DNA from 3 places in the Micromonospora sp. RTBAU3-60 genome. Region 1 is predicted to be linked to each of the others. Evidence: riboswitches for the same ligand, from Rfam matches in the RefSeq annotation. Region 1 holds a riboswitch; each other region holds the start of a gene.
What was found. Region 1 has a riboswitch for cyclic di-AMP ahead of ACY34I_RS23705 (coiled-coil domain-containing protein). Riboswitches for the same ligand answer to the same signal wherever they lie in the genome.
Positions count from the first base shown of each region.

Region 2: linked by a shared signal. The riboswitch ahead of ACY34I_RS05895 (coiled-coil domain-containing protein) and the one ahead of ACY34I_RS23705 (coiled-coil domain-containing protein) in region 1 are both predicted to bind cyclic di-AMP.
Region 3: linked by a shared signal. The riboswitch ahead of ACY34I_RS03440 (C40 family peptidase) and the one ahead of ACY34I_RS23705 (coiled-coil domain-containing protein) in region 1 are both predicted to bind cyclic di-AMP.

Region 1 covers NZ_JBUEGB010000026.1:41,262-44,630, forward strand. The annotation lists gene ACY34I_RS23695 (HelD family protein) at 1-823, shown strand, start outside; gene ACY34I_RS23700 (cation diffusion facilitator family transporter) at 1,002-1,916, shown strand; cyclic di-AMP (ydaO/yuaA leader) riboswitch at 2,061-2,193, shown strand; gene ACY34I_RS23705 (coiled-coil domain-containing protein) at 2,198-3,265, shown strand.
Region 2 covers NZ_JBUEGB010000004.1:115,271-118,639, reverse strand. The annotation lists gene ACY34I_RS05900 (YibE/F family protein) at 99-1,406, shown strand; cyclic di-AMP (ydaO/yuaA leader) riboswitch at 1,561-1,691, shown strand; gene ACY34I_RS05895 (coiled-coil domain-containing protein) at 1,697-2,716, shown strand; gene ACY34I_RS05890 (carbonic anhydrase) at 2,783-3,369, opposite strand, start outside.
Region 3 covers NZ_JBUEGB010000002.1:278,823-282,191, reverse strand. The annotation lists gene dcd (dCTP deaminase) at 1-352, shown strand, start outside; gene ACY34I_RS03440 (C40 family peptidase) at 398-1,432, opposite strand; cyclic di-AMP (ydaO/yuaA leader) riboswitch at 1,445-1,580, opposite strand; gene ACY34I_RS03435 (N-acetylmuramoyl-L-alanine amidase) at 1,812-3,369, shown strand, end outside.

The DNA.
Region 1 (3,369 bases):
GGCCGGGCTGACCATCGCCGACATCGCCCTGCTGGACGAGCTGGACGCGCTGCTCGGCAAGCCGGTGCAGCGGGCGAAGCCGAAGCGCGACCCGTTCCAGCTCGCCGGGGGCGTCCGGGAGCTGAGCACGTTCGCCGACCGGCAGCGGGCGGCCCGGGCGGCGGCCCGCGAGCGCCCGGAGGACTACCGCGACTACGCCCACGTGGTGGTCGACGAGTCGCAGGACGTCTCCCCGATGCAGTGGCGGATGATCGGCCGGCGGGGCCGGCTGGCCTCCTGGACCGTGGTGGGCGACCCGGCGCAGACCGCCTGGACCGGCGACCCGGAGGAGCTGACCCGGGCCCGGGACCAGGCGCTGGGGCGGCGGCGCCGGCACCGCTACGAACTCACCACCAACTACCGCAACTCGGCGGAGATCTTCGCGGTGGCGGCGGCGGAGATCCGTCGGCTCTACCCGGACCTGGCGCTGCCCACCGCGGTCCGTACCACCGGCGTCGAACCGGTCGAGCTGACGGTGCCGCCGGCCGAGCTGGCCCCGGCCACCGTGACGGCGGCCCGCACGCTGCTGGCCGAGGTGGAGGGGACGGTCGGCGTGATCACGCCGGTGCCGCGCCGGGACGAGGTGGCCGGCTGGCTGGGCGAACTCGGCGGCGGCCGACTCCAGGTGGTGACCAGCCTCCAGGCCAAGGGCATGGAGTACGACGGCGTGGTGCTGGTGGCGCCGAGCGAGATCCGGGCCGATCCGGGGTCCGGCGTCCGGACGCTCTACGTGGCGCTCTCCCGGGCCACCCAGCGCCTCACCACCCTCGACCCGGTCGGCTGACAACGGCCCCAGCGTCGGCTGCAGCAACGGCTTCAGCGACGGCTTCAGGTCGGCGCGCGGCGAAAGACGCGCCGAGCTGAAGGCGTCGTAGTGGCGCCGCGCCACCAGATCACTTGCATATATAGCGATGTGAGCATAGATTGGGCCTGGCCGGGGTGCGGGACGAAAGGGTGTGGGCGTGGGCGCAGGTCATGACCACAGCGGCACGGTGGCCAACGCCGCGCACCGCCACCGCGGCCGGCTCTGGGCCGCTTTCGCGCTGCTCAGCGCTCTGATGCTGGTCGAGGCGGTGACCGCCTTCGCGACCGGTTCGCTGGCCCTGCTCTCCGACGCCGGGCACATGTTCACCGACGTCCTCGGCATCGGCATGGCCCTCGCCGCGATCACCGCCACCCGGCGCGCCGACACCGACCCGCAGCGCACCTTCGGGCTCTACCGGCTGGAGGTGCTGGCCGCCCTCGCCAACGCGGTGCTGCTCGGCGCGGTCGCCGCGTACGTGCTCGTCGAGGCCGTCCGCCGGTTCGGCGAGCCACCGGAGGTCCTCGCCGGACCGATGCTCGCCGTGGCGGTGCTCGGCCTGCTCGCCAACCTGGCCGCGTTCGCGCTGCTGCGCAGCGGGGCGCAGGAGAGCATCAACCTGCAGGGGGCGTACCTGGAGGTGCTCGGCGACCTGCTCGGCTCGCTCGGGGTGATCGCCGCCGCCCTGGTCATCACGTTCACCCGGTGGTGGTGGGCGGACCCGCTGGTCGCCGTGGCGATCGGGCTGTTCATCCTGCCGCGCACCTGGCGGCTCGGTCGGGCCGCGGTCCGCATCCTGGTGCAGGCCGCCCCGGAGCACCTGCAGGTGACCGCGGTGCACGACCGGCTGGCCGCGGTGCCCGGCGTCGCCGAGGTGCACGACCTGCACGTCTGGACACTCACCTCCGGCATGGACGTGGCCTCGGCGCACCTGACCACGACCCCGGGCACCGAGGTGGGCGAGGTGCTCGCCGCCGCGCGGGCCGCGCTGCACGAGGACTTCCGGATCGATCACGCCACGTTGCAGATCGAACCCGGGGCGTCACCCGGCGCCTGCGGCACCGTTGAGTGGTAATTGAGGACAACCTTAAATTCAAGTGGCTGTTGCCACTAATGCCAGCTTATGCCCGATTTTCGATCACCGCCACCGGGGACGGGTCGAGGCAGCGCCGGTAGGCTCGGTCGCGGCCTCCGCCGGGCGGCGCCCCTGCGGCGCCCGCGGTGGCCGTCGCCTAATCGCCGCAGCACGGCGAGCCGGGGAACCACGTACCTGGGGTGCATCCGCGTCAGCGGTAGGGATCTTCCGTCCCGAACCCGTCAGCTAACCCGGTCGGCGGTTGACGGAAGGACATGTGAATGCCAGCAGTGGCACCTGTACGACGGACGGCCGCCCGGTTGGCGGCCCTGCTCGTCGCGGCGCTCGCCCTCGGCGTCGCGACCGCGCCGGTCTCCCCCGCCTCGGCGGCTCCCCCGACCGGCCTGCTCGCCGCCGCGCCCGGCGACGACGAGGGCGGCACGCCGGCGCTGCGCGCCCAACTCGACGCGGCCAGCAAGGGCTGGCTGGAGGCGCGGGCGGCGTTGAACCGGTCGGTGGGCCGGCAGCAGCAGCTCACCGCCCAACTCAAGACGATCAACGCGGAGCTGGGCGTACGCGACGCCAAGGTGGGCGAGATCGCCGGGTTGGCGTACCGCACCGGACGGCTCGGCACCGCCGCGGCGCTGCTCGGCAGCAGCAACCCCGAGGGCTTCATGGACCGGGCGCTCACCCTGCAGCAGGTCGCCGCGCACGAGGACCGCGCGCTGCGTGACCTGATCGACACCCGGGACCAGGCCACCCGCACCCAGGCCGCGCTCAACCGCGAGATCCAGGAACAGCGCAAGCAGGTCGCGGTGATGGCCAAGCGCAAGGACCAGGCGGAACGCGCGCTGAAGGTGGCGAACAACCGGGCCACCGGCACCGCCGGCGGCAGCGTGCAGGGCACGTCCCGGGCGAACGCCACCCCCGCGCCGCGCAACGCCGACGGCTCCTGGCCGCCGGAGTCGTGCAGCGTCAGCGACCCGACGCCGGCCGACGGCTGCATCACCCCGCGTACGCTGCACGCCCTCCAGCAGGCCAAGGCGGCCGGGTTCACCCGGTACGTCTCCTGCTACCGCCCCAGCGGTTCGGGTGAGCACCCGAAGGGCCGGGCGTGCGACTTCGCCGCCCAGAAGGACGGTTTCGGCGGGGTGGCCACCGGCGGCGACAAGACGTACGGCAACAACCTGGCGGCGTACTTCATCCGCAACGCCGATGCGCTCGCCGTGCTCTACGTGATCTGGTACAAGCAGATCTGGCTGCCCAGCAGCGGGTGGAAGGCGTACAGCGGGGGCAACGGCGACCCGTCCAGCGACCACACCAACCACGTGCACCTGTCGGTGTACTGAGCGCGCGGTGGCCCGCCGCCCGGCGGGCCACCGTACGCCCACCGACGTACGCCGGATGTCGCCGTGCGCCCCACGACGCCGGGGCGGCGACGGTCGAGCATCGA
Region 2 (3,369 bases), on a different contig from region 1:
ACGACCGGTCTCCGCTCGCTCGCCGGCGCCAGCGCCGGCCCGGTGAGCCGGCCAGCCCGGTGACACGTATCCAGCCGTGACTCGTTCGGAGACTCGCCATGGGCGCCGACCACACCCGTCCCGCTCCGCCCGCCCCGCCCCGGGTGCGACGGATCCTGGTCGCCACGGTGGTGCCGCTGTTCCTGGCGACCGTGGTCGCCGCGCTGGTGCTCTGGCCGCGGGACAGCCGGGAGCCGGCGGGCGACGCGAACCTGCCGCGCTACCACGGCACCGTGACCCGGGTGGTCACCGAGCCGTGCCCGCCGACGCCGGAGGAGGGCGCCGGCGGGCCCACGGGTCCCTGCGGGACCGCGACGGTCGCCGCCGAGCAGGGCCCGGACGCCGGCCGGCAGATCGAGGCACCCCTCCCGGCCGGCCCCGGCTCGCCACGGGTCGAGGTCGGCGACAAGGTCATCCTCGTCGAGCTGATGGACCCGGCCGATCCGACGGCCAAGAGCTACAACATCGCCGAGCACCAGCGCGGTACACCGCTGGTCGGGCTGGCCGTGCTCTTCGCCGTCGCCATCGTGGCGTTCGGGCGCTGGCGCGGGCTGGCCGCGCTGGGCGGCCTGGTGGCGAGCTTCGCCGTGCTGCTCGGCTTCGTGCTGCCCGGGATCGGCGCCGGCCAGCCGCCGCTGCTGGTGGCGATCGTCGGCGCCGCGCTGATCATGTTCGTGGTGCTCTACCTGACCCACGGGATCACCGCCGAGACCTCGGTGGCGGTGCTCGGCACCCTGGGCAGCCTGGTGCTGACCGGTCTCCTCGGCACCCTGGCCACCGCGGCCACCCACCTGACCGGCTACGGCAGCGAGGACGCCACCACGCTGTCGATGTTCCAGCAGGACGTCGACCTGCACGGGTTGCTCCTGGCCGGCATCATCATCGGCTCGCTCGGCGTGCTGGACGACGTCACGGTCACGCAGGCGGCCACGGTCACCGAGCTGGCGAACGCGAACCCCGGGCTGTCCCGGATGCAGCTCTACCGGGCGGCCACCCGGGTGGGCCGCGCCCACATCGCCTCCACGGTCAACACCATCGTGCTGGCGTACGCGGGCGCGTCGCTGCCACTGCTGCTCCTGCTGGTCGCCGACTCGCGACCGGTGATCGAGATCCTAACCAGCGAGTTCATGGCCCAGGAGATCGTCCGTAGCGCGGTGGCCACGCTCGGCCTGATCGCCGCCGTACCGCTGACCACCGGTCTGGCGGCGGTGGTCCGCACCGCCGGGCGGGCCGGCGCCGCGACGGACCCCGAGCCTCGCCCGCCGGCGTCCCGGCCGCCGGCCGAACGGCACGACGCGCTGGAGGCGCTCGGCGGAGCGGCCGCCGGACGGTCCGGACCGGAGAGGAGCACCGAGGCCACATGGTGACACTCCGGAGCGTGACCGTCCGACTCAAACGCGACCCTGGTCACGCAGGGCGACGACGAAAACGTGCGGTTGGTCGGCTTCGGGACGTAGCTCCGCAGCCGGGACGTCGGGTAACCTCACTGCCGGTCACCGCCGAAGGCGCGCACCGGCGCCTGCGGTGCCACCGCCCAATCGCCCCACGGCGAACCGGGGAACCAGGTACCTGGGGTGAATCCGCGCAGGCGGTAGGGGCCACTTCCGTCCCGAACCCGTCAGCTAACCCGGTCGGCGGTCGACGGAAGGGAACACTGTTGACGGCACCCCTGCGCCGCTGGTTGACACCCGTGGCGGCCGTGCTCGCCGCGTTCGCCATCGTCGCCGGGCCCACCCCGGCGCTGGCCGCACCCAACACCCCCACCCCCTCGGGGCACGAGGAGGACAACGATCCGCCGCTCATCACCGAGGTCATCGACGCGGCCAACCGCGGCTACCTGCAAGCCAAGGCGAAGCTGGACAAGTCGAAGCAGCGCCAGCTCCAACTGGGCCTCGAGATCCGGGCGGCGCAGGCCGACCTGGACGCGCTGCGGCCACAGGTGACCGAGATCGCCGCGCAGTCCTACCGGACCGGCCGGATGGGCGCGATGGCCATGCTGCTGGAGAGCAACGCACCCGACTCGTTTGTCCGGCGGGCCTCCGCCCTCGACGAGCTGAACCTGATGAACGCGCAGAAGCTCGCCGCGGTCAACGCCGCGAAGAATCGCGCCGAGCAGGCCAAGATCGCGCTCGACGCGGAGGTCCGCGAGCAGCAGAAGCAGACCAACGCGATGAAGCGCGAGAAGGCCGAGGCGGAGAAGGCGCTGGCGCTGGTCGGCGGGCGCGGGTTCACCGGTGGCCTGGTCTCGGCCACCTCCCCGGTCGCCCGCATCGGTCCCGGCCGGACCGCCGACGGGGGCTGGCTGCCCGAATCACGCAGCGTGAAGGACCCGACCACCTCGGGCTACATCACCCCGCGCACGCTGCACATGTACAAGGAGGTCAAGCGGGCCGGCTTCGACCGTTTCGTGGGCTGTTACCGCCCGGGCGGGCCCTGGGAGCACCCCAAGGGCCGGGCCTGCGACTGGTCCCTGCAGCGCAGCGGCTTCTCCCCCTGGCACAACAACGACATGCGAAGGTACGGCAACGACCTCGCCGCCTTCGTGATCCGCAACGCCGACCGGCTCGGCGTCTACTACGTGATCTGGAACCGGCAGATCTGGTTCCCGGCGACCGGGTGGAAGTCCTACAGCGGGCCCTCCAACCACACGGACCACGTACACGTGTCGATGCTGTAGCTGCCGTACCGCTCCGAGGGGGCCGTTCCGCGACCAGCGGGGCGGCCCCTCGTCGTCAACTAGGGCTCAACCGGCGACGGCGGTGGGCGGCGGAGCCGCGGGCGCGGCCGGGACCGGCAACGTCACGCCCGCCTTCACCTCGGCCACCGTCCGCACCTCGCCCGCGCTGAGCCGGTACGACATGCCGACTACCCCGCACCGTCCGGCCGCCACCCGCTCGGCGAGCACGGCGGACCGGGCCAGCATCGCCTCCACCGTCCGCGCGATGTGGATGTCGACGATGTCGTCGAGGTCCTCGACGCCCTGCCGGGCGGCCCGGGCCAGGCTGGGCACGACCGCGTCCACCAGCGCGCCGAGGTGGCCGGCGGGGGGCGTGCCGGTGGCGACCACCTCGCGGGCGGCCTGCACCGCGCCGCACGAGTCGTGGCCGAGCACCACCACCAGCGGGGTGCCCAGCACGGCGACCGCGTACTCGACGCTGCCGAGCACCTCGGGGCCGACGGTGTGGCCGGCGGTCCGCACCACGAACAGGTCACCCAGGCCGCGGTCGAAGATGATCTCGGCGGCGAGCCGCGAATCGGCGCAGCCCACGATCACCGCGAACGGGTGCTGGCCGTCGGCGACGGCGGCACGGTGCTCGGCGTCCTGGTTCG
Region 3 (3,369 bases), on a different contig from region 1:
GGGCGAGTTCGTGCTCGCCTCGACGCTCGAGGTGATCTCGCTGGGCGACCAGCTCGCCGGCCGGCTCGAGGGCAAGTCGAGCCTGGGCCGGCTCGGGCTGCTCACCCACTCCACCGCCGGCTTCATCGACCCGGGCTTCTCCGGGCACGTCACGCTGGAACTCTCCAACGTGGCCAATCTGCCCATCACGCTCTGGCCGGGCATGAAGATCGGCCAGCTCTGCATCTTCCGGCTCTCGTCGCCGGCCGAGCACCCGTACGGCTCGGCGGTCTACGGCTCGCGCTACCAGGGGCAGCGCGGGCCGACCCCGAGCCGGTCCTGGCAGAACTGGCGGGTCTGGCCGACCCGCTGAGCACGCCGCAGGGGCCCCCGCGGCGCGGGAGCCCCTGCGGACCGGTCAGCCCGGGCGGCCGTAACTGTTGATCTGGCCGTCGTCGACGCGTTTCATGGTGATCGGCTTGCCGGACTGGGAGGCGTGCACCACCCAGCCGCCACCGACGTACATGGCGACGTGGTGCAGGTCGCTGTAGTAGAAGACGAGGTCACCGGGGCGTAGCTCGCTGCGGCTCACCCGCCGGGTGACATCGTGCTGCTCGCGGGCGTTGTGCGGCAGGGAGACCCCGGCCTTGGCCCAGGCCGCCATGGTGAGTCCGGAGCAGTCGTAGTGGTCCGGGCCGGCGGCACCCCAGACATAGATCTTGCCGATCTGGGCGCAGGCGAACTTCACCGCGACACCGGCCGGGCCGCCCGGGTAGCCGGCGGGGCAGGGCGCGGGGCGCAACGGCCCGCCGCCACCATTGCCGTAGACCTTGAGGCGGAGCTTCTGAAGCCGGGCGATCTCGGCGTCGATCTGCTTCTTCTGCGCCGCGAGCTGGGCTTCGGTACGGGTGAGCTGGGCGACCATCTCGTCCAGCGGCTTCTTCTTCGCGGCGAGTTGGTCGCGCAGTTCGGCGACGGCTTGCACCTCCTGCCGCTGGTGGTGCGCGAAGCGGTCGAGCAGTTCGAGGCCGTTGACCACCTCGCTCGGCGACCGGCTGCCCAGCAGGGCGTTGACGGTGGAGAGGTTGTTGCCCTTGTACGCGTCGGCGGCCAGCCCGCCGACCTGCCCGAGGGCGGCGTCGACCCGGGCCTCCAGCGGCGCGATCTGCTTGGCCAGCGCGTCGGCCTGCTTGCGCCGGGCAGCGAGCTTCTCGCGGGTGGAGTTGACCTGTTCGATGATCGGTTCGAGCTTGTTCCAGTCCTGGTCGATCTGGCGCTCGATCTCCGCGACCGACGGTTCGGCGTGGGCCGCCGTGGCGCCGCCGGTCAGGACGACGGCGGTGCCGACCAGGGCGGCGAGGGCGGTGGTGAAGCGGGACCAGCGTGAACGCGGCGCAGCCGCCGACCGGTCGACCGACCGGACCGACGGTGGCCGCGGGGCATGGTATGCCACCGGGCTCCGTACTCCTTCTTCCTGACCGCCTACCGGGTTAGCTGACGGGTTCGGGCGGGAAGGGAGGCGCCCTACCGCAGTGGCTGCGGATTCACCCCAGGTACCTGGGTCCCCGGCTCGCCCGGAGGCGACTCGGCGGTGTCCGACCGTCACCACCCGGGTTGGACGGTGAACCTACCGGTCGACGACTGACCAGACTAGGGACCGTTGTTATCGTTCCGCAACCCGTTGGGCCGTGACACTCCGTACCGGATTCGCGAACAAGCGGGGCATGAAGGTTTTCTACGGACAACATCTCAATTCGGAAAGGTATTGACCACAGGGCATCGGCGGAGTGAGGGTGGGGGCGCAGTCACCCCCATCCCTATCTGGAGGTTCAATGCACCTCTCAGCACTGCCACCGCGCAGACGGATACTGCTGGCCGCCGCCGTCGCGGCGGCCACCGCTCTCGCGACCAGCGGTCCCACCGCGGCGGCACCCCTCACCGCCGGGACCACCGACAGCGCAGACCGCCAGCAGCAGTACGCCACCGCGGCGGCGGAGTACGGCGTGCCGCAGAGCGTCCTGCTGGGCGTCTCCTACCTGGAGTCCCGCTGGGACACCCACACCGGCCAGCCCAGCACCAGCGGCGGCTACGGCCCGATGCACCTCACCGACGCCGAGCAGGTCGCCTCGACCCCGTCCAGCGCACACGTGGACGAGAACGAGGACCCCCGCGGCGACGAGTCCCGCCCGCTCACCGTCGACCTGAGCGCCGCGGCTGCGCCGTCCGGGGACGCCCTGCCCCAGGCTTCGCTGCAGACCATGGACGCTGCCGCCGACCTCACCGGCGAGTCGAAGGAGACGCTGCGCACCGACGCGGCCGCCAACATCCGGGGCGGCGCGGCGCTGCTGGCCTCGTACCAGAAGGAACTGGGTGGGCCGGTCGGCGCCGGCAGCGACCCGGCGGCCTGGTACGGCGCGGTGGCCCGGTATTCCGGCGCGGACACCGAGGACGCCGCGGCGGCCTTCGCCGACGAGGTGTACGACCAGCTGAGCCAGGGCGCCAGCCGGACCACCGACGACGGCCAGCGGGTGACCCTCGCCGCCACCGCGGTGACGCCGGACGAGTCCGGGCTGCACAAGCTCGGGCTGCGCCGCGCCGAGCGGCCGGACGGGATCGAGTGCCCGGTCCGCCTCGCCTGCGAGTGGATCCCCGCGCCGTACGGCGAATACACGATCCCCGAGACGAACATCGTGGACTACGGCAACTACGACATCGGCAACCGGCCGGCGCAGCAGAAGATCGAGTACATCATCATCCACGACACCGAGGGCTACTTCGGCCCCAGCGTGCGGCTCGTCCAGGATGTGACCTACCTCGGCTGGCACTACACGCTGCGCTCGGTGGACGGATACGTGGCCCAGCACATCAAGGCCAAGGACGTCGGCTGGCAGGCCGGAAACTGGTACGTCAACGCCAAGTCCATCGGCATCGAGCACGAGGGCTTCGCCGGCCACGGCACCTGGTACACCGAGGCGATGTACCGGACCTCGGCCAAGCTGGTTCGCCACCTGGCGCTGCGGTTCCAGATCCCGCTGGACCGGCAGCACATCCTCGGTCACGACAACGTCCCTGGCACCACCGCCGGGACCGTCGCCGGCATGCACTGGGACCCAGGCCCCTACTGGGACTGGTCGCACTACTTCGACCTGATGAAGGCGCCGTTCCAGTCGACCGGCACCCCGCACACCGGCCTGGTCACCATCGACCCGGACTTCGCGTCGAACAAGCCGGCCTTCTACGCCTGCAACCAGCAGCCGCCGGGGGTGCCGAAGCCGGTGCCGCCGGCCGAGCCCTGCCCGCTGCGCGGCTCGTCCTCGGTCATCCTGCGCACCGGCCCGAGCCTGGACGCGCCGCTGGTCAACGACAAGGGGCTGCGCCCGAACGGTACGC